One region of the Streptomyces sp. NPDC006193 genome, then DNA from elsewhere that is predicted to be linked to it. Evidence: predicted binding sites of a transcription regulator. Region 1 holds the regulator's gene; each other region holds the start of a gene.
What was found. The regulator HrcA, encoded in region 1, represses chaperone genes, less so after heat shock. The targets are predictions, from matches to a motif close to TTNGCACTCNGNNNNNCNGAGTGCNAA.
Positions count from the first base shown of each region.

Region 1 (7,389 bases):
TGGCGCCCGCCTCCTCGAACAGCGCCAGCTCGTCGCGCGAGACGCCGCCCTCGGGGCCGACGACCAGCACGATCTCGCCGTCGGCGGGGAGTTCGGCGGTGGCCAGGGGCTCGCTGCCGCGCTCGAAGTCGGAGTGGAGCACCGCGGCGAGGTCTGCCCGGGCGAGCAGTGCGGCGACCTGCTTGGTCGTCGCCGCGTCCGCGACCTCGGGGAAGCGGACCCGGCGGGACTGCTTGCCTGCCTCGCGGGCGGTGGCCCGCCACTTGCCGAGCGCCTTCAGGCCGCGGTCGCCCTTCCACTGGGTGATGCACCGGGCGGCCTGCCAGGGCACGATGGCGTCGACCCCGACCTCGGTCATGGTCTCCACGGCGAGTTCGCCGCGGTCCCCCTTGGGCAGGGCCTGGACGACGGTGATGCGGGGGCGGGGCGCCGGCTCCTGCATCACCGAGGACATGTGGACGATCAGCCGGTCCTTGCCCTCGGCGCCGATCACCTCGCACACCGCGTACCGGCCGGCGCCGTCGGTCAGGACGACCTCCTCGCCGGGCTGGAGCCGTTTCACGGAGACCGCGTGGCGGCCCTCGGGGCCGTCCAGGACGTAGCGGTGGCCGTCGGAGTCGAAGTGCCCGACGACGAAGACGGGGGCCGTCACGCGAGGTCACCCCCGTCCGCCGACGCCGTGCGCGCCTGGGCCAGTTCGGCCGCCAGCACCTGCACCAGCTCCCCGGCCGGCAGCGCCCGGGCCAGCCGGTGCCCCTGGCCCGCCCACAGCGCCATGCCCTGCGCGTCCCCGGCCTTGGCGGCGGCCTTGCGCAGCGGCGAGGTCATGTGGTGGACGTCGGGGTAGGCGGCCGGGGCGTACCGGCCGTGCTCGCGCAGGAAGCGGTTGACCAGGCCGCGGGCCGGGCGGCCGGTGAAGGCGCGGGTCAGCTCGGTGCGCGCGAACAGCGGGCTGGTGAGCGCCTGTTTGTGCAGGGCGTGGGCGCCGGACTCGGGGGTGGCGAGGAACGCCGTGCCGAGCTGGGCCGCGCTCGCGCCGGCCGCGAGGACGGCGGCGATCTGGCTGCCGCGCATGATGCCGCCGGCGGCCACGATCGGGATGCTCACCGCCTCCCGTATCTGCGCGACCAGCGACAGCAGTCCGATGCCGGAGCCGTCGTTCTCCGCAAGGTCCCGGTGCGTGCCCTGGTGACCGCCGGCCTCCACGCCCTGTGCGATCACCGCGTCCGCGCCGGCCCGCTCGACCGCGAGGGCCTCCTCGGCGGTGGTGGCGGTGACCAGGGTGAAGGTGCCGGCCCGGCGGAACCTGTCGAGCACCTCGCGGGCCGGCACGCCGAAGTGGAAGGAGACCACCGGCACCGGGTTGTCCAGCAGCACCGCGAGCTTCGCGTCGTAGCCGTCGTCGCGGCCGCTGTCCGGGTCGCCCAGTTCCGTCTCGTACCAGGCGGCCTCGCCGGCCAGCTGGTGCGCGTACACCTCCACCGCGCCGGACTCGGCGTACTCGGGCTGCGGCATGAACACGTTCACGCCGAAGGGGCGGGAGGTGAGCCCCCGCAGCTGCTTGATCTCCTGGTACATGCCGTCGGCGGTCTTGTGCCCGGCGGCGAGGAATCCGAGGCCGCCGGCCTCGCAGACGGCGGCGGCGAGCTGCGGGACGGAGACGCCGCCCGCCATGGGGGCCTGCACGATCGGGTGGGGAGCAAGACCGGTCAGCGCGGAGGACATGACGGCATGGTGTCACGTCCCCCGAACAAGTCCGAATCCGGGCTTCCCACGGCATAGGCCCATGGCATACAAGGCGCCGCGGTGCCCGGCACCCCCCGTTCACCCGCCCGCCGGAGGCGTCCCCCGGCCGCGGGAGCGAGCCCCGCGGCCCGGCCGACCCGCCCGGGGAGCGGCACCCGGAACGCCCGGTCGCCGCTCCGGCCGGCGTCAGCGCCCGTTGAACGCGTCCTTCAACCGCGAGAACAGGCCCTGCTGCCCCGGCTGGAACTGCCCCTGGGGGCGCTCCTCGCCGCGCAGCTTGGCCAGCTCGCGCAGCAGGCGCTCCTGCTCGGGGTCGAGCTTGGTCGGGGTGGTGACCTCCACGTGGACGATGAGGTCGCCCCGGCCGCCGCCGCGCAGGTGCGTGACGCCCCGGTTGTGCAGCGGGATCGACTGGCCGGACTGGGTGCCCGGCCGGATGTCGACCTCCTCCAGGCCGTCCAGGGTCTCCAGCGGCACCTTGGTGCCGAGGGCCGCCGCCGTCATCGGGATCGTGACGGTGCAGTGCAGGTCGTCGCCGCGCCGCTGGAACGTGGGGTGCGGCAGCTCGTGGATCTCGACGTACAGGTCGCCGGCCGGGCCGCCGCCGGGGCCGACCTCGCCCTCCCCGGCGAGCTGGATCCGGGTGCCGTTGTCGACACCGGCCGGGATCTTCACGGTCAGCGTCCGCCGGGAGCGGACGCGGCCGTCGCCGGCGCACTCCGGGCACGGGGTCGGCACCACCGTGCCGAAGCCCTGGCACTGCGGGCAGGGCCGGGAGGTCATGACCTGGCCCAGGAAGGACCGGGTCACCTGCGAGACCTCGCCCCGGCCGCGGCACATGTCACAGGTCTGCGCGGACGTGCCGGGGGCCGCGCCCTCGCCGTTGCAGGTGGTGCAGACGACGGCCGTGTCGACCTGGATGTCCTTGGTCGTCCCGAAGGCCGCCTCGTCCAGCTCGACCTCGATCCGGATCATCGCGTCCTGGCCGCGGCGGGTGCGCGAGCGGGGCCCGCGCTGCGACGCCGTGCCGAAGAACGCGTCCATGATGTCGGAGAAGTTGCCGAAGCCGCCGGCGCCGAAGCCGCCCGCCCCGGCCCCGCCCGACTGGGACAGCGGGTCGCCGCCGAGGTCGTAGACCTGCTTCTTCTGCGGGTCCGAGAGCACCTCGTAAGCGGCGTTGATCTCCTTGAACCGCTCCTGGGTCTTCGGATCCGGATTGACGTCCGGGTGCAGCTCGCGCGCGAGCCGGCGGAACGCCTTCTTGATCTCATCCTGCGACGCGTCGCGGCGCACGCCGAGAACGGCGTAGTAGTCCGTGGCCACTTACGACTCCGCCAGGATCTGTCCGACGTACCGTGCCACTGCGCGTACCGCTCCCATCGTTCCCGGGTAGTCCATGCGGGTCGGTCCGACCACGCCGAGCTTGGCAACCGCCTCGCCGCCCGAACCGTAGCCCACCGACACCACGGACGTGGAGTTGAGTCCTTCGTGGGCGTTCTCGTGGCCGATGCGCACGGTCACGCCCGGATCCTTCGCCTCGCCGAGGAGCTTGAGGAGCACGACCTGCTCCTCCAGTGCCTCCAGGACGGGCCGGATCGTGAGGGGGAAGTCGTGTCCGAAGCGGGTCAGATTGGCGGTGCCGCCGATCATCAGCCGCTCCTCGTTCTCCTCGACGAGTGTCTCCAGAAGGGTGGAGAGCACCGTGGAGACCGTACCGCGATCTTCGGGTTCGAACGCCTCCGGCAGGTCCTCGACCAGCTTCGGCACGTCCGTGAAACGCCGTCCGGCGACCCGGCTGTTGAGCCGCGCCCGCAGATCCGCCAGCGAGGCCTCGCCGAATGGCGCCGGACAGTCGACCATCCGCTGCTCGACCCGGCCGGTGTCCGTGATCAGCACGAGCATCACGCGCGCGGGGGCGAGCGAGAGCAGCTCCACGTGCCGGACCGTGGACCGCGTCAGGGACGGGTACTGCACGACGGCGACCTGCCGGGTCAGCTGCGCCAGCAGCCGCACCGTCCGCGCGACGACGTCGTCGAGGTCGACGGCGCCCTCCAGGAAGTTCTGGATCGCCCGCCGCTCCGGCGCGCTCATCGGCTTCACGCCGGCGAGCTTGTCCACGAACAGCCGGTAGCCCTTGTCGGTGGGGATGCGCCCCGCGCTGGTGTGCGGCTGGGCGATGTACCCCTCCTCCTCCAGGGCCGCCATGTCGTTGCGGACGGTGGCCGGGGAGACGCCGAGGTTGTGCCGCTCGGTGAGCGCCTTGGAACCCACCGGCTCCTCGGTGCCGACGTAGTCCTGGACGATCGCGCGCAGCACCTGAAGCCTGCGTTCACTCAGCATCCGCGCGCACCTCCAGCACGTCGTCCCCGATCCGTCGGGGTCCCTCGGGTCTCCGTCCCCCTGGCACTCTTGCCATGCGAGTGCCAGCGTTCCCCGGCCCAGTGTACGGCTGTCCGGTACACCCGGGGCAAGGTCGGGCCCCGCGCACCGGATCGCAGCGCTAGCGTCGCCGTTATGACCGTGACTTGGGAAGAGCTGGGCTGGGAACGGCTGGCCGCCGGGGTGGGGCGGTGCCGGCTGCCCGGCTGGGACTGCACCGCGGGCCTGGTGCTGGGCGCGGGCGCGGCGCTGATGGTGGACGCGGGGTCCGGACTGGCCGAGGGGGCGCGGCTGCGCGCCCAGGCCGAGGAGCTGTCCGGCGGCCGTGTGACCCATCTCGCGCTCACCCACCCGCACTTCGACCACGTCCTGGGCGCCCCGGCGTTCGCCGGCGCCGAGGTGTACGGGGCGGTGGGCCTGGACGCCGCCCTCTCCCGCGGGCGCGAGGAGCTGCGTCTGGACGCGGTCGGCAACGGCCTGCCGGCGGCGGACGCGGACGAGGCGGTGGACGCGCTGGCCCCGCCCGGGCACCTGGTCTCCGGCGAGTGGACGCTGGACCTCGGGGGCGGCCGGCAGGCGCTGCTGGCCGACGTGGGACCGGGCCACACGGCCCACGACCTGGCGGTGCTGGTCGCCGGGTCGCCGAAGGTCGTGTTCTGCGGCGACCTGGTCGAGGAGTCCGGGGAACCGCAGGCGGGCCCGGACGCCGTGCCGTCCCGCTGGCCGGACGCGCTGGACCGGCTGCTGGCGCTCGGCGGCGAGGACGCGCTGTACGTGCCCGGTCACGGCGCGGTCGTGGACGCGGCCTTCGTCCGGCGCCAACGGGACGCCCTGGCAACGCGCTTCGGCGTGTCGTGAGCACCGGCGCACGGCTTCTCCTATCGTCATCCGAATGCGCCAGTACTCCGCCGACCTGACCCCTCCGTGGAAGAAGCCGAAGCCCGTCCCCGAGGTGCCGGCCGAGCCCGGCCTGGTGGTGGAGGAGCCCGGCACCGGGTTCTGCGGCGCGGTGATCGGCTGCGAGGCGGGCACGGTGACGCTGGAGGACCGCTTCGGCAAGCACCGGGTGTTCCCGCTGCGGCCGGGAGGCTTCCTGCTGGAGGGCCGCGCGGTGACGCTGGTCCGGCCGCCGTCGGGTCCGGCGCGGCCCGCCCGCACGGCGTCCGGCTCGGTCGCGGTGCCGAACGCCCGCGCGCGGGTGGCGCGCGCCGGCCGCATCTACGTCGAGGGCCGGCACGACGCCGAACTGGTCGAGAAGGTCTGGGGCGACGACCTGCGCGTCGAGGGTGTGGTGGTGGAGTACCTGGAGGGCGTGGACGACCTCCCGGGCATCGTCGCCGAGTTCGCGCCGGGGCCGGACGCCCGGCTCGGGGTGCTGGTGGACCACCTGCTGCCGGGCACCAAGGAGTGGCGGATCGCGCAGTCGGTGACCAGCGACCACGCCCTCGTCGTCGGCCACCCGTACATCGACGTCTGGCAGGCGGTGAAGCCCTCGTCCCTGGGCATCGGGGCGTGGCCCGCGGTGCCGCGGGGGCAGGACTGGAAGACGGGGGTGTGCCGGGCGCTGGGCTGGCCGGAGAACACGGGGGCGGCCTGGCAGCGGATCCTGTCGCGGGTGCGGTCCTACAAGGACCTGGAGCCGGAGCTGCTGGGGCGGGTGGAGGAGCTGATCGACTTCGTGACAGCGTGACCCCTGCGGGGGGCTGGGGGCTCGTCCCACCGGCTGCGGGTCGCCTGTCCGGCTTGCCGGCCGGTGGGGGCTTCTCGCGCAGTTCCCCGCGCCCCTAGGTCGGCTGCCGGGCCGTCGGCTGCCATGTGTGGGAGGCACAGTGCGCCGCGGGTCGCCGTTCGACTTACCGGCCGGTGGGGGTTGGTCGCGCAGTTCCCCGCGCCCCTGGGTCGGCTGCCGGGCCGTCGGCTGCCATGTTCCGCCGCCTCAGTGGTGGGACGGCCGGGGACGCGGGTCACGGAACCACCGGCAGGCGGGAGACGCGCCGCGCCGCGGGTCGCCGTTCGGGGGCCGGCCGGTGGGGGCCGGTCGCGCAGTTTGCTGCGTTCCTGGGGCGGGTGCGGGGCCGTCGGCTGTCATGTTGCGCCGCCCGGCGGTGGGGCGCGGGGTCTCAGTCGACCAGGTCTCTGACCACCGCGTCCGCCAGCAGCCGTCCGCGGAGGGTCAGCACGGCGCGCCCGTCCTCGTAGGGTCCGTGCTGCAGGAGTCCGTCCGCCAGGGCCCGCCGGGAGGCCGCGCGGCCCTCCTCCCTGAGCAGCGACAGCGGCACGCCGTCCCGCAGCCTGAGCTCCAGCATGATCCGCTCCACCCGCCGGTCCTCGTCGGTCAGCAGCTCCCGGCCCGCCCCCGGGGAGCGGCCCGCGGCGAGGGCCGCCGCGTACGCGCCCGGGTGCTTCACGTTCCACCAGCGGACGCCTCCGACGTGGCTGTGCGCGCCGGGTCCCGCGCCCCACCAGTCGGCGCCCCGCCAGTACAGCTCGTTGTGCAGGCAGCGGGCCGCCTCGGAGGTGGCCCAGTTGGAGACCTCGTACCAGGCGAAGCCCGCCTCGGACAGCCTCTCCTCGGCGATCAGGTAGCGGTCGGCGTGGACGTCGTCGTCGGTCATCGGGACCTCGCCGCGGCGGATGCGGCGGGCCAGCCCGGTGCCCTCCTCGACGATCAGCGCGTAGGCGCTGACGTGGTCCGGTCCGGCGCCGACGGCCGCGTCCAGGGACGCCCGCCAGTCGTCGTCGCTCTCCCCCGGCGTGCCGTAGATCAGATCCAGGTTGACGTGCTCGAAGCCGGCCGCCCGCGCCTGGGCCACGCAGGCCTCGGGGCGGCCGGGGGTGTGGGTGCGGTCCAGGATCTTCAGCACGTGCGGCCTGGCGCTCTGCATGCCGAACGAGATCCGGTTGAAGCCGCCCTCCCGGAGGGCGGTGAGGTACGCCGGGTCGACCGTCTCCGGATTCGCCTCCGTGGTGATCTCCGCGTCCGGCGCGAGGCCGAACTCCTCGCGGATCGCCCGCAGCATCCGCACCAGGTCCCCGGCGGCCAGCAGCGTCGGCGTGCCGCCGCCGACGAAGACCGTGCGGACCTCGCGCGGGTCGTCGCCCAGCACCTTCCGCGCCAGCCGGACCTCGTCCGCCAGGATGTCCGCGTAGGCGTCACGGGAGGCGAGCACACCGCCCGAGCCGCGCAGCTCGGTCGCGGTGTAGGTGTTGAAGTCGCAGTAGCCGCAGCGGGTCGCGCAGTAGGGGACGTGGAGGTAGAAACCG
Region 1 covers NZ_JBEXTB010000004.1:329,916-337,304, forward strand. Annotated here, with positions in the region: gene ABZ261_RS06900 (16S rRNA (uracil(1498)-N(3))-methyltransferase) at 1-652, opposite strand, end outside; gene ABZ261_RS06905 (nitronate monooxygenase) at 649-1,725, opposite strand; gene dnaJ (molecular chaperone DnaJ) at 1,933-3,069, opposite strand; gene hrcA (heat-inducible transcriptional repressor HrcA) at 3,070-4,086, opposite strand; gene ABZ261_RS06920 (MBL fold metallo-hydrolase) at 4,261-4,983, shown strand; gene ABZ261_RS06925 (DUF3097 domain-containing protein) at 5,018-5,815, shown strand; gene hemW (radical SAM family heme chaperone HemW) at 6,246-7,389, opposite strand, start outside.

Region 2 (7,389 bases), on a different contig from region 1:
GAGGCGGCGGGCGTGGTGACGGTCACGTGGACTCCTCGGGGGTGTGCGGTCACGGCCGGCGTGGACCGGCCGGTATGTGCGCGCGCATTGTTGCAGCTGCTGAAAAAACAGCGCGGGCGCGGCCCCGCATTCCGCCCCGCCCGGCATCCGGCCTGTGACCCCGGCCACACCCGCGCCCCTCACGGCGGCCCGCCCGGCACCCGCAGCCGCGCCTCCCGGTTCATCCGCCGCACCCGCTCCCGCAGCACCTCCCCCGGCGGCGCCGGCTCCACCTCCCCCGGCGGACAGTCCCACTCGCGCCCGCCGCCCACCGGCCGCAGCTGCACGTACCCGCCCACGTGTCCCCTCACCTCGCCGATCCGCCCGGTCCGCACATCGACGGCGTACGAGCCGACCGCCGGAACGCCGCTCATCCCTCGCCCCCGTGCGCCGCCGCGCGCAGGGCCGCCGCCAGCCGCGAGGCCACGCCCAGGTTGCAGCGGCCCAGGTCGACCAGCGCGTACGGTTCGCCGTTCGCGGCCGACACGGGGTCGACCCGGAGCGACGGCAGCACGATGCCGAGGCCCTGCAGGGCCGTGCGCAGGTGCTCCACGGCCTCCTCCGTCGTCCGCGGCCGGTGGCTCTCCGCCGTCTCTTTCACGTTCCTACCTCCACGCTGAGTTTCCGGTTCACCACACAGAGTGGCCGTTGCGCCTCTAGCCTTGCCAGATACGACGCCTCAACAACCTCGGATGTGGGACAGGGAGCCGCCGTGCCCGGACCGAAAGACCTCGACCCGTCGTCGTCACCGCGCGCGCTCCTGGGCGCGGAGCTGCGCCACGCCCGCGAGAAGGCCGGCCTGAGCCAGGAGGAACTGGGCCGGCGGCTGTTCGTCAGCGGCTCGTTCATCGGCCAGCTGGAGGCGGGCACGCGGCGGATGCAGGCGGAGTACGCCCGGATGCTGGACGAGGTCCTGGGGACGGAGGACTTCTTCACCCGCAACTGCGCGGCGGCGGCCAGGTCGAAGTATCCGGAGCACTTCGCGCAGGCCGCGGAGGCGGAAGAGGTCGCCACAGCGATCAGGCAGTACGCGCCCCTGCTGATCCCGGGACTGCTCCAGACGCCCGCGTACGCGCGAGCCGTGTGCCGGGCGTATCAGCCGACGGCGCCCAAGGAGGAGATCGACCGGCTGGTCACCGCCCGCACGGAGCGCGCCCGGATCCTCGACGACCCAACAGAGCCGTTGTTGTGGGCGGTGATCGACGAGGCGGCACTGCGCCGGGTGACGGGCGGCCGCGCGGTGATGGCGGAGGCGCTGCACCATCTCGCCGGTCTGGCCGGCAGCGGGCGGGCCATCGTGCAGGTGCTGCCGTTCGACGCGGGAGCGCACGCGGCGATGCAGGGCGCGATCAAGCTGATGGACTTCGAGGACGCCCCGCCGCTGGTGTACTTCGAGGGGGTCGGCACGGGACGGCTGGAGGACGACCCGGCCGTCGTCCGGCACCAGCGGTTCACCTACGAACTGCTCACGGCCTGCGCACTCTCGCCGGAGAAGTCCCTGGCCCTCATCGAGGCGATGGCGCAGGATTACGCCTATGAGGAGCATCCCTGAGCACCTGCTGGACACGGCCGTCTGGCACAAGTCCAGCTACAGCGGCGGCGACGGCGGCGACTGCCTGGAGGTTGCCCGCTGGCGCAGGTCGACGTACAGCGGCGGCGACGGCGGCAACTGCCTGGAGGTGGCCGATGGCCACCCCGCCCTCGTCCCCGTGCGCGACTCCAAGAATCCGCACGGCCCGAAGCTCGTCTTCCGGGCGGAGGCCTGGGCCGCGTTCACCTCTTCCCTCAAATGACCCGGCCGAGAAGCTAGGACACGCCCGAGGGCGGCGCCCCCAGCCGGAAGCTGGAGGCGCCGCCCTCGGTCCGTAGGACAGGCGATCGATCGTGAGACCGATCAGAAGTCCATGTCACCGCCCGGCATGCCGCCGCCGGCCGGCGCGGCGGCCTTCTCCGGCTTGTCGGCGATGACGGCCTCGGTGGTGAGGAACAGCGCGGCGATGGAGGCGGCGTTCTGCAGCGCGGAACGGGTCACCTTCGCCGGGTCGATGATGCCCTCGGCGACCAGGTCGACGTACTCGCCGGTCGCGGCGTTCAGGCCGTGGCCCGGGGTGAGGTTGCGGACCTTCTCCACCACGACGCCGCCCTCGAGGCCGGCGTTGACGGCGATCTGCTTCAGCGGGGCCTCGAGCGCGATGCGCACGGCGTTGGCGCCGGTCGCCTCGTCACCCTCGAGCTCCAGCTTCTCGAAGACCTGGGAGGCCTGCAGCAGGGCCACGCCACCACCGGCGACGATGCCCTCCTCGACGGCGGCCTTCGCGTTGCGGACGGCGTCCTCGATGCGGTGCTTGCGCTCCTTGAGCTCCACCTCGGTGGCGGCGCCGGCCTTGATGACCGCGACACCGCCGGCGAGCTTCGCCAGGCGCTCCTGCAGCTTCTCGCGGTCGTAGTCGGAGTCGCTGTTCTCGATCTCGGCGCGGATCTGGTTGACGCGGCCGTTGACCTGCTCGGAGGAGCCGGCGCCGTCGACGATGGTGGTCTCGTCCTTGGTGATGACGACCTTGCGGGCGCGGCCCAGGAGGTCCAGGGTCGCGTTCTCCAGCTTGAGGCCGACCTCCTCGGAGATGACCTCGCCGCCCGTGAGGATGGCGATGTCGCCGAGCATGGCCTTGCGGCGGTCGCCGAAGCCCGGGGCCTTGACGGCGACGGACTTGAAGGTGCCGCGGATCTTGTTGACGACCAGGGTCGACAGGGCCTCGCCCTCGACGTCCTCGGCGATGATCAGCAGCGGCTTGCCCGACTGCATGACCTTCTCCAGCAGCGGGAGCAGGTCCTTGACCGAGGAGATCTTGGAGTTGGCGATGAGGATGTACGGGTCCTCGAGCACCGCCTCCATGCGCTCCATGTCGGTCGCGAAGTAGGCGGAGATGTAGCCCTTGTCGAAGCGCATGCCCTCGGTGAGCTCGAGCTCCAGGCCGAAGGTGTTGCTCTCCTCGACGGTGATGACGCCTTCCTTGCCGACCTTGTCCATCGCCTCGGCGATCAGCTCGCCGATCTGGGTGTCGGCGGCGGAGATGGACGCGGTGGAGGCGATCTGCTCCTTGGTCTCGACGTCCTTCGCCTGCTCCAGCAGGGCGGCGGAGACGGCCTCGACGGCCTTCTCGATACCGCGCTTCAGAGCCATCGGGTTGGCGCCGGCGGCGACGTTGCGCAGACCCTCCTTGACCAGGGCCTGGGCGAGCACGGTCGCGGTGGTCGTACCGTCACCGGCGACGTCGTCCGTCTTCTTGGCGACTTCCTTGACCAGCTCGGCGCCGATCTTCTCGTACGGGTCCTCGAGCTCGATCTCCTTGGCGATGGAGACACCGTCGTTGGTGATCGTGGGCGCGCCCCACTTCTTCTCGAGGACGACGTTGCGGCCCTTGGGGCCGAGCGTCACCTTCACGGCGTCCGCGAGCTGGTTCATGCCGCGCTCGAGGCCGCGCCGCGCCTCCTCGTCGAACGCGATGATCTTGGCCATGTGAAGTGGTCCCTCCAGGACTGGGGGTGATTCCTTCGGACCGCGCCCGCGCCCGCGACGGACGGCTCGCCGGCCGCGTGGTTCCTTGCCCCACTTGGCCTGCGGGCCTCACCGACCCGGTCCTTCACTGTCACTCTCACCTTCAGAGTGCTAACGCCAATGATTAGCACTCGGCATGGTCGAGTGCAAGCGCCCCGGGTCATGCGGCAGGCCCGTCAGCCGCCCGCGAACACCGGCGCGCCGGGCACGGCGAAGGGCCCGCACCCGGTGCTGGTGCGGGCCCTTCGTCACAAGAAACGTTCAGGCGGTGACGCGAACCATGTCGGCCTGCGGACCCTTCTGGCCCTGCGAGATCTCGAACTCGACTCGCTGACCCTCTTCCAGGGTGCGGTAGCCGTCCATCTGGATCGCGCTGTAGTGGACGAAGACGTCCGCACCACCGTCGACCGCGATGAAGCCGTACCCCTTCTCCGCGTTGAACCACTTGACGGTGCCCTGAGCCATGCCTAACTCCCCTATTACTGGCCCTTGCACAGATCCACACTTCGCGGACCCGGGTCAGACCTCACCCCCCAACTGGTCGGGGGCGTGCGCCGGAACGCGTCGACCGCGGCTGAATGTATCTGTCCCACTGCCGTCTGCAACAGGTCAATCGGACGAGAAATCTGGACGCGAGCGGTCCGCACGGTAGGGGAAATTCACCCGATCACAGGGCAAGTCGGGCCCCATAAAAGCCGCAAAGGCCGCGGAAAGCCCTTGCACTTTGGCTGCTTCTTGTCGGGCCCTCGGCGGGAAATCCGGGGCCCGCGACCCGAAGGCCGCGACCGTGTTCCCCAACTCTACCGCGCTCAATCAAACTGAATTGCCCCTTCCGCTTCTCTTGCGGAGGGGGCAATCAGATGAACATCGCGTCACCGGCATTACCGAGGGTAATGCCGGGGCCGGTCAGCCGCCGGCGACGGCCGGGATGATCGACACGCCGGCGCCGTCGGGGGTCGCCGTCTCCAGGCCCTGCTCGAAGCGGACGTCGTCGTCGTTGACGTACACGTTGACGAAGCGGCGCAGCTTCCCCTGGTCGTCAAGCACCCGGGCGGCGATCCCGGTGTGGTTCTTCTCCAGGTCGGCGATGACCTCGGCGAGGGTGGCGCCCTCGGCGCTGACCTCCGCCCGGCCGCCGGTGTAGGTGCGCAGGATGGTGGGGATGCGAACGGTCACGCTCATGCGAGGCCAGCCTCTCGGAAGGAGTCCAGGGTCGGGCGGATGGTGGCGGTCAGGCCGGTCCCGGCCACCGCGTCCAGGGTCTTCAGGCCGTCACCGGTGTTGAGGACGACGGTGGTCTTCGCCGGGTCCAGCACACCGTCCTCGATCAGCTTGCGGGTCACGCCCACGGTCACCCCGCCGGCGGTCTCCGCGAAGATGCCCTCGGTCCGGGCGAGCAGCTTGATGGCGTCCACGATCTCCTCGTCCGTCACGTCCTCCACGGCGCCGCCGGTACGGCGCGCGATGTCCAGGACGTACGGTCCGTCGGCCGGGTTGCCGATGGCGAGGGACTTGGCGATGGTGTCCGGCTTCTGCGGCCGCACGACGTCGTGCCCGGCCTTGAAGGCGGCCGACACCGGCGAGCAGCCCGCCGCCTGGGCGCCGAAGATCCGGTACGGCCGGTCCTCGACGAGTCCCAGCGCGATCAGCTCCCGCAGCCCCTTGTCGATCTTCGTGAGCTGCGATCCGGACGCGATCGGGACGACGATCTGGTCGGGCAGCCGCCAGCCGAGCTGCTCGCAGATCTCGTACGCCAGGGTCTTGGAGCCCTCCGCGTAGTACGGCCGCAGGTTGACGTTGACGAAGCCCCAGCCCTCGCCGGCCGGATCGCCGATCAGCTCGGAGCAGAAGCGGTTCACGTCGTCGTAGGTGCCCTCGATGCCGACCAGCTCGCCGCCGTAGACCGCGGCCATGACGACCTTGCCCTGCTCCAGGTCGTGCGGGATGAACACGCAGGAGCGCAGGCCCGCCCGGGCGGCGGCGGCGCCCACGGCGCCGGCCAGGTTGCCCGTCGAGGAGCAGGAGAGCGTGGTGAAGCCGAAGGCGCGGGCGGCCTCCAGCGCCTGCGCGACGACCCGGTCCTTGAAGGAGTGGGTCGGGTTGCCGGAGTCGTCCTTCACGTACAGACCGCCGGTGACGCCCAGTTCGCGGGCCAGGTTGTCGGCCTGGACGAGCTTGGTCCAGCCCGGGTTCAGGTTGGGCTTGCCGGCGACGTCCGCCGGAACCGGCAGCAGCGGCGCGTACCGCCAGATGTTCGCGGGGCCCGCCTCGATGCGGCGGCGCAGCTCCTCGGCGTCGTAGCCGGAGAAGTCGTAGGCGATCTCCAGCGGGCCGAAGCACTCCTCGCAGGCGAAGACCGGGCCGAGCGGCACCCGGTGGCCGCACTCGCGACAGCTCAGGGCGGCGGCGGGACCGAGGTCGACGGTGGGGACGCTGGTGCTTGCAACTGTCTGCACAGCCATGGAGGCGAGGCCCTTTCTCCTCATCTTCCTCACGGCGCATCTCGCCGCGAGACGGATTTGGCACCTTCCCTAGCCGGGAGCCTCGCTGCGAAAGACGAGTACCGACTGGAGGGTTGCCGGGGCTTCACCGGGCCGTGTCCCTCTGCCCCTCTGGATGAGCTGTATGCGGTTGTGGGCGCCGCGGACCCCCGGCATGCGATGGTCATCGGCGTTGTTCAAGACTGTAACCGAAGGCCAGGACGGTCGAGGGAGTCGTCCGAACCGCGAGATGGATCACACGGCGGCGTGTGGTCGTGACAGTGAGGAGCCGCAGAGCGTGCTGGAAGAAGTCGAGCGCTGGCTGGCCGACCGCTCCTGGTCCGTGGGCGACCGCCCGCTCCAGCGGATCCTGGCCGCCAAACAGCGCACGGGGCAGACGGTCAGCGTCGTGCTGCCCGCGCTCGACGAGGAGGAGACCGTCGGCGACATCGTCGCCGTCATCCGGCAGGACCTCGTGGAGCGGGTCCCGCTCGTCGACGAGATCGTCGTCGTCGACTCCGGATCCACCGACCGCACCTCCGAGGTCGCCGCGCGCGCCGGCGCCCGGGTCGTGCACCGCGACGAGATACTGCCCCGCATCCCGGCCGTGCCCGGCAAGGGCGAGGTGCTGTGGCGTTCGCTGCTGGTGACCGGCGGGGACATCGTCTGCTTCGTCGACGCGGACCTCAGGGAGTTCTCCTCCGACTTCGTCCGCGGCATCGTCGGCCCGCTGCTCACCGACCCGGAGGTCCACCTCGTCAAGGCCATGTACGACCGTCCGCTCGGCGCCGCCGCCGGCCAGGGCGGCCGGGTCACCGAGCTGATGGCCCGCCCGCTGCTGAACATGCACTGGCCGCGGCTGGCCGGCTTCGTGCAGCCGCTCGGCGGGGAGTACGCGGCCCGCCGCTCCCTGCTGGAGCGGCTGCCGTTCCCCGTCGGGTACGGCGTGGAGCTGGGCATGCTGGTCGACGCGCTGCACCTGGTCGGCCTGGACGCGCTGGCCCAGGTCGACGTGGGGGTGCGCAGGCACCGGCACCAGGACGGGCAGGCCCTCGGCCGGATGGCCGCCGCGATCTACCGCACCGCGCAGCTCCGGCTGGCCCGCGGCCATCTGGTGCGGCCCGCGCTGACCCAGTTCGAGCGGGGCCCGGACGGGTTCGAGCCGCGCACCTACGCCGTGGACACCGAGGAGCGGCCGCCCATGCTGGAGATCGCCGAGTACGCCGAGCGGAGAGTGGCGTGAACAGGGCCTCCCTTCCCGGCGGACCGTACGTTTGAGCGTTTCCGGGCCGGGCTAGGTTGAGGCGTATGGCT
Region 2 covers NZ_JBEXTB010000034.1:23,784-31,172, reverse strand. Annotated here, with positions in the region: gene ABZ261_RS25260 (NADH:flavin oxidoreductase) at 1-26, opposite strand, end outside; gene ABZ261_RS25255 (hypothetical protein) at 180-413, opposite strand; gene ABZ261_RS25250 (hypothetical protein) at 410-640, opposite strand; gene ABZ261_RS25245 (helix-turn-helix transcriptional regulator) at 752-1,591, shown strand; gene ABZ261_RS25240 (DUF397 domain-containing protein) at 1,575-1,832, shown strand; gene groL (chaperonin GroEL) at 1,934-3,556, opposite strand; gene ABZ261_RS25230 (cold-shock protein) at 3,857-4,060, opposite strand; gene ABZ261_RS25225 (MoaD/ThiS family protein) at 4,502-4,777, opposite strand; gene thrC (threonine synthase) at 4,774-6,057, opposite strand; SAM riboswitch class I at 6,075-6,218, opposite strand; gene ABZ261_RS25215 (glucosyl-3-phosphoglycerate synthase) at 6,374-7,318, shown strand; gene ABZ261_RS25210 (trehalose-6-phosphate synthase) at 7,384-7,389, shown strand, end outside.
Region 2: the regulator HrcA is predicted to act here: its motif matches at 3,720-3,746, upstream of groL (chaperonin GroEL).

Region 3 (7,389 bases), on a different contig from region 1:
TGCGGACCCGCCGCCCCGGACACCCGTCCCGGGCATGGTCCGGCGAATGTTTCGCCACGTGCCTCGAATGTTCCGGACATCTCTGCCGTACGAGCACCTGCGTCGAGGCGCTCCGCACGGATACGATCCGGGCCATGAGACCTCCGAAGTCCGCAGGAACGCAGACGGCGACCCTCGCCGAGATCGCCCGTGAGGCCGGGGTGTCCGCTCCGACTGTTTCGAAGGTGCTCAACGGCCGCGCCGACGTGGCCCCCGCGACCCGCACCCGCGTCGAGGAACTGCTGCGCGCCTACGGCTACCGGCGCCGGCGCGCGGAGGCGTCCCGCTCGCCCCTGATCGACCTGGTCTTCCACGAGCTGGAGAGCGCCTGGGCGATGGAGGTCATCAGAGGCGTGGAGAACGTCGCCCGGGACGCCGGGCTGAGCGTGGTCCTGTCCGAGTCGGCCGGGCGGCTCACCCCGGGCCGGACCTGGGCCGACCAGGTCGCCGCCCGCCGCCCGCACGGCGTGGTGCTGGTGCTGTCCGGGCTCGACGAGTCCCAGCGGGCGCTGCTGACCAGCCGCTCCATCCCGTTCGTGGTGATGGACCCGGCCGGCGACCCGGGCCCGGACGTGCCCTCGATCGGCGCGACCAACTGGCAGGGCGGGCTGGCCGCCACCCGTCACCTGGTCGACCTCGGTCACACCCGGATCGGCGCGATCAGCGGCCCGTCCCGCATGATGTGCAGCCGGGCCCGGGTCGACGGCTACCGGGCCGCGCTGGAGACGGCCGGTCTCCCCGTCGATCCCTCGCTCGTCGTGACCGGCGACTTCCACCACGACGCCGGCTACCGCCTGGGTTTGGAGCTGCTGCGCCGACCGGACCGGCCGACCGCCGTGTTCACGGGCAACGACCTGCAGGCCCTCGGCCTGTACGAGGCCGCACGCGAACTCGGGCTGCGCATCCCGGAGGATGTCAGCGTGGTCGGCTTCGACGACCTGCCGGTGGCCCGCTGGGTGGGGCCCCCGCTGACGACCGTCCGGCAGCCGCTGACCGAGATGGCCGAGGCCGCGGCCCGGCTGGTGCTGGAACTGGGGCGCGCGGCGGAGGAGCGGGCCGCGACCCGGGTGGAGCTGGCCACGAGCCTGGTGGTGCGGTCGAGCACGGCGGCGCCCGCCGGGAGCCGGGAGGACCGGCCGTCCTGACGGGCCCCCGGGAGAGGGCTGCACCCGGACGGGGACGGCCGTGCCGTGCGCCGACGCCCTGTTGCGACCACGAACGGGCCGGTGCCGGCCGGTGGTTCGGCCACCTCGGGTTCCGACGCCTCCCGGCGCGGCGGCGACCCGGCGCCGACGGCGCCGGCGGGAGGAACGCCTGCCCCGCACTCCGCGGCGGCCGCCGCTCCTCACGGGTTCTTCATGTCGCGGACCTATGGTCCTGTCGTGACGCGAGACACGGAGCAGGACGACGCGGGGAGACCGGCGGGCCGGCGGCGGGCGGCGCTGCGGGCCGCCGGCCTGATCACGGCGGGCGCCCTGCTGCTGGGCGTGGCGGCAGGCTGGGCGTACCGGCACCTGGACCGCAACATCACCGGCGTGGACATCGACAACGCGCTCGGCGACGACCGCCCCGCCCGGGCGGCGGCCGCCCCGTCCGCGCCCGGCTCCCCGCCGCCCGCCGGCCCCCTCACCCTCCTGCTCCTCGGCTCGGACTCGCGCGACAGCGCGGCCGACCGGGAACTGGGCGGCGGCCACAGCGGCGGAGCCCGGTCCGACACCGCGATGGTCGTCCACCTCGACGCGGGCCGGACGAGCGCCACCGTCGTCAGCATCCCGCGCGACACGCTCGTCACCCGCCCGTCCTGCCCCCTGCCCTCCGGCGGTTCCACCGCGGTGGCGCACGGGGTCATGTTCAACACCGCGTACGAGGCGGGCGGTCCGGTGTGCGCGGTGAAGACCGCCGAGTCGCTCACGGGCGTCCGCATGGACCACTACCTCGAGATCGACTTCTCCGGGTTCGCCGCACTGGTCGACGCGCTCGGCGGAGTCGACGTCACCACCGGCGAGGACATCGACGACGACAAGAGCCGGCTGCACCTGCGGGCCGGCGCCCACCACCTCGACGGCAGGCAGGCCCTCGCCCTGGCCCGCACCCGGCACGGCATAGGCGACGGCAGCGACCTGGGCCGCACAGGGCTGCAGCAGACGCTGGTGAAGGCGCTGCTGGAGCGGATGTCCGGGGCCGGGCTGCTCACCGACCCGGCCAGGCTGTACCGGGTCGCCGACGCCGCCACCGCCGGCCTCACCACCGACACCGGCCTGGACTCCCTGAGCGAGTTGACCGACCTCGCCCGCAGCCTGCGGGGCCTGACCGCCGACCGGGTGAAGACGGTGACCATGCCGGTGGTCACGGCGCCCTCCGACCCCAACCGGGTCGTCGCCGCGGAACCGGCGGCGAGCCGGCTGTGGGCGTCCCTGCGCTGAGCCGGACCCCGCCCGCCGACGGCCGCCCGCACCGCCGCGGGCGGGCACGGGACCGGTACGGGCGGCCGGCCCTGCCCGCAGCGGGCAGGGACGTGCCCCGCTGCCCGCCAGGGGGCACAGCTCAGGCGGGCTTCTTCACCGGCGCGCCCAGCAGCATCGTCGGCGCCCCCGCGACCCGCGTGAGGAACACGGTGGCCGCGTTCGGCCCCTGCGGCCTCACCTTCCGGCGCAGTTCCTCCGGCTCGACCGCCGACCCGCGCTTCTTCACGGTCAGCGTGCCCACCTCCCGCTCGCGCAGCAGCGCCTTGAGCCTCTTCACGTTGAAGGGCAGCCGGTCGGTGATCTCGTAGGCCGAGGCGTAGGGCGTGGGGCGCAGTTCGTCCGCGGTGACGTACGCGATGGTCGGGTCCAGCAGGCCCCCGCCGACCTCCTCGGCCACCTCCGCGACCAGGTGCGCGCGGATCACGGCGCCGTCCGGCTCGTACAGGTACCGCCCCACCGGCCGCACCTCCGGATCCGGCAGCCCGCGGCCGGCCAGCGTGCGCGGGCCCGGCAGCAGCGTGGCCCGCACCGCGCCCGGCGCCCCGGTCCCGAACCACAGCACCGCCTCCTTCACGTCGCCGCCGTCGGAGATCCACTCGGCCTCGGCCGCGTCCGGGACGGTCTCGTGCGGGATGCCCGGGGCGATCTTCAGGGCGGCGACCCGGGCGGCCGTGGCCGCGCGCACGGCCCAGGACAGGGGCGGCGAGTACGCCTCGGGGTCGAAGATCCGGCCGCGGCCGCCCCGCCGGGCGGGATCCACGAACACGGCGTCGAAGGACGAGGTGTCCACCTGCGTGACGTCGGCCTCCCGCACCTCGATCAGCCCGGCCAGCCCCAGCGCCTCCGCGTTCGCGCGGGCGGCCGCCGCGGTCGGCGCGTCCCGGTCGACGGCCAGCACCCGGATACCGGCCCGCGCGAGCGCGATCGCGTCGCCGCCGATCCCGCAGCACAGGTCGGCGACGGAGGTGACGCCCAGCTCCCGGAACCGGCGCGCCCGGTACGCCGCCACGGCGGCCCGAGTCGACTGCTCGACCCCGTTCGGCGTGAAGAACATGCGCCCGGCGTCCTCGTCGCCGAACTTGGCCGCCGCCCGCCGGCGCAGCCGCGCCTGGCCGAGCGCGGCCGACACCAGCTCGGCGGGGTGGTCGCGGCGCAGCCGGGTGGCGACGGCGAGTTCGTCCGCCGGGGCCGTGCCGCGCACCTCGTCGAGGAGGGCCCGGCCTTCGGGGGTGAGGAGCAGAGCGAGGTCGTTCACCGGGTCATTGTGGGCCAGTCGGTGGACGGTGCGCTTCCGGCCGCGGTGTCGGCCCGCCCGGCGGGCCGGGGCCTGGGAGGATCCGGCACCATGCGAGCAGTAGTACAAAATGACAAAAAGCGGGCGTCGGTCGCGTGGGCGGCCGTGAGCTCGACAGCCCTCGCGCTGGCTGCCGCCGCCCTCCTGGCCGGCTGCGCCGGCGACGCCGACCGGGCCGTGGGCCGCAGCGGCCCCACCCGTGCCCCGGGCCCGCAGGCCCGCAAGGCCGCCGAACACGCCCGGCTGGCCGCGGCCGCCCGCCGCTGGGGCCTGGCCCGGGTGCCCCTCGCCCCTCCGGCGCCGCCCGCGCGCAAGCCGAGGATCACCGCCCGGGACGGCTTCGAGGTGGACGGCCAGGAGGAGGAAGGCCTCCCGCCGGTCTTCACCACCGTCCCGACCCATCGGAAGATCGTGTTCCTCACCATCGACGACGGCGCCGAGAAGGACCCGGCGTTCCTGCGCATGATGAGCGAGCTGAAGATCCCGTACACGGCCTTCCTCAGCGACTACCTGGTCAAGGAGGACTACGGCTACTTCCGGCGGATGCAGGCGATGGGGGTGACGCTGAACAACCACACCCTGACCCACCCCTACCTTCCCGGCCTGTCCTACGCCGAGCAGAAGGACGAGATCTGCGGCATGCAGGCCGTCATGAAGGAGCAGTTCGGCAAGGCGCCCACCGTCTTCCGGCCGCCCTACGGCAACTACAACGGCGACACCCTGCGCGCCGCCAAGTCCTGCGGGATCAGATACGCGCCGATCTGGGCCGAAGAGGTCTTCGTGGACCACTGGGAGTACCGCGAGTGGGACCGCAGCCTGCACCCCGGCGACATCGTCCTCACGCACTTCCGCGGCCGGGACGACTGGAACGGCACGATGGTGGACGACATGCGCCGCTTCCTGGACAAGGTCACGCGCGAGGGCTACGCGGTCGCCCGCCTGGAGGACTACCTGTGAGGCGCGTGCGGTGCGCGGCGGCGGCGCTCGCCTCGGCCCTGCTCCTCACGGGCTGCGCCCAGTCCGTCGACCCCATCGAACGGCTGGGCAAGAAGGCCGCCGAAGGGGTGCGCCCGCACGCCGTCCCCGACCGCAGCTACCGCCACTGGGGCCTGCCCCGGCCGCTCGCCCGCACCCCGCTGCACCCCGCCCGGCGGCTGACCCGGCAGCCGGGGGCCCACCCGCCCCCGGTCGTCGACCGCGTCCCCACCCCCGACCGGGTCGTCTTCCTCACCTACGACGACGGCGCCGAACAGGACCCCCGCTTCGTCGCCATGGTCCGCGAACTGCGGCTCCCGGTCAGCGTGTTCCTGACCGACAGCGTCGCCGGCCCCGGCTACGGCCACTTCGCCCGGCTGCGCGCGCTCGGCGCCGGCATCGGGAACCACACCGTCGACCACCGGGCGCCGGCCGGACTGCCGTACGCCGGGCAGCGCGCCGAGATCTGCGGCCAGCAGGACCGGCTCCACGCCCGCCTCGGCGTCCGCCCCCGTCTGTTCCGCCCGCCCTACGGCTCGTACGACGCCACGACCCTGCGGGCGGCGGCCGACTGCGGCATCTCCGCGGTCGTCCTGTGGCGGGCCGCCCTCACCCCGGCGGGCCTCGCCTACACCCACGGCCCCCGTCGCCTCCGCCCCGGTGACATCGTCCTGGTGGGCCCGGACGAGTCGGCGGGGCCCTCCCTGTGGAAGCGCACGGCACGGGTGCTGCGGCGGGTGCAGGAGCAGGGGCTCACCGTGGGACGCCTCGAGGACTACCTGTAGCGGGCCGCCCGGCCGCGTCCGGGGCGGGGGGACGGGGGCGTCGGCAGCGCGGCCGGGGGGCGGGCGGACGGCGCGCGGACCCGCCGGCACGCCCCCGTGATCCGACGACGCGCCGCACCGCATTGGCACTCCGCTTGACCGAGTGCTAATCGCGGTCATAGTCTCGGCTCTGGCACTCCCCCCGGGAGAGTGCCAGAAAAAGCGACGGGCAGGTCCGGCACCCGCGACGACGGATCGACCTGGTCGCCACCTCAGACAGTTAACCCCGTGAGATCTCCGAAGGGGGAGGTCGGATCGTGACGACCGCCAGCTCCAAGGTTGCCATCAAGCCGCTCGAGGACCGCATCGTGGTCCAGCCGCTGGACGCCGAGCAGACCACGGCCTCTGGCCTGGTCATCCCGGACACCGCGAAGGAGAAGCCCCAGGAGGGCGCCGTCCTCGCCGTGGGCCCGGGCCGGTTCGAGAACGGCGAGCGCCTTCCGCTCGACGTCAAGGTCGGCGACGTCGTCCTCTACAGCAAGTACGGCGGCACCGAGGTGAAGTACAACGGCGAGGAGTACCTCGTCCTCTCGGCTCGCGACGTGCTCGCGATCATCGAGAAGTAATCGCCTCGAGCGACCCTTTGCCTTGAGCTGCGCCCCTGGCCCCCGCGACCCATCAGAAGCCGGGCGCCCGGGGCGCAGCGTCTTTTCACCCACAGATTTCGAAAGAGGGCTCCCGCTGTCATGGCGAAGATCCTGAAGTTCGACGAGGACGCCCGTCGCGCCCTCGAGCGCGGCGTCAACAAGCTGGCCGACACGGTGAAGGTGACGATCGGCCCCAAGGGCCGCAACGTCGTCATCGACAAGAAGTTCGGCGCCCCGACCATCACCAACGACGGTGTCACGATCGCCCGCGAGGTCGAGATCGAGGACCCGTACGAGAACCTCGGCGCGCAGCTGGTGAAGGAGGTGGCGACCAAGACCAACGACATCGCGGGCGACGGCACCACCACCGCCACCGTCCTCGCCCAGGCGCTCGTCCGCGAGGGCCTGAAGAACGTCGCCGCCGGCGCCTCCCCGGCCGCCCTGAAGAAGGGCATCGACGCCGCGGTCAAGGCCGTCTCCGACGAGCTGCTCTCCTCGGCCCGCCCGATCGACGAGAAGTCCGACATCGCCGCCGTCGCCGCGCTGTCCGCCCAGGACCAGCAGGTCGGCGAGCTGATCGCCGAGGCGATGGACAAGGTCGGCAAGGACGGTGTCATCACCGTCGAGGAGTCCAACACCTTCGGCCTGGAGCTGGACTTCACCGAGGGCATGGCCTTCGACAAGGGCTACCTGTCGCCGTACTTCGTGACGGACCAGGAGCGCATGGAGGCCGTCCTGGAGGACCCGTACATCCTCATCCACCAGGGCAAGATCTCCGCCATCGCGGACCTGCTGCCGCTGCTGGAGAAGGTCGTCAACGCCGGCTCCTCCAAGCCGCTGCTGATCATCGCCGAGGACGTCGAGGGCGAGGCCCTGTCGACCCTGGTCGTCAACAAGATCCGCGGCACCTTCAACGCCGTCGCGGTGAAGGCCCCGGGCTTCGGCGACCGCCGCAAGGCGATGCTGCAGGACATGGCCGTCCTCACCGGCGCCACCGTCATCTCCGAGGAGGTCGGCCTCAAGCTCGACCAGGTCGGCATCGACGTGCTCGGCTCCGCCCGCCGCGTCACCGTCACCAAGGACGACACCACGATCGTCGACGGCGCCGGCAAGTCCGAGGACGTGCAGGGCCGCGTCGCGCAGATCAAGGCCGAGATCGAGAACACCGACTCCGACTGGGACCGCGAGAAGCTCCAGGAGCGCCT
Region 3 covers NZ_JBEXTB010000016.1:57,109-64,497, forward strand. Annotated here, with positions in the region: gene ABZ261_RS17125 (LacI family DNA-binding transcriptional regulator) at 135-1,184, shown strand; gene ABZ261_RS17130 (LCP family protein) at 1,398-2,462, shown strand; gene ABZ261_RS17135 (class I SAM-dependent methyltransferase) at 2,584-3,759, opposite strand; gene ABZ261_RS17140 (polysaccharide deacetylase family protein) at 3,850-4,755, shown strand; gene ABZ261_RS17145 (polysaccharide deacetylase family protein) at 4,752-5,558, shown strand; gene groES (co-chaperone GroES) at 5,855-6,163, shown strand; gene groL (chaperonin GroEL) at 6,284-7,389, shown strand, end outside.
Region 3: the regulator HrcA is predicted to act here: its motif matches at 5,681-5,707, upstream of groES (co-chaperone GroES).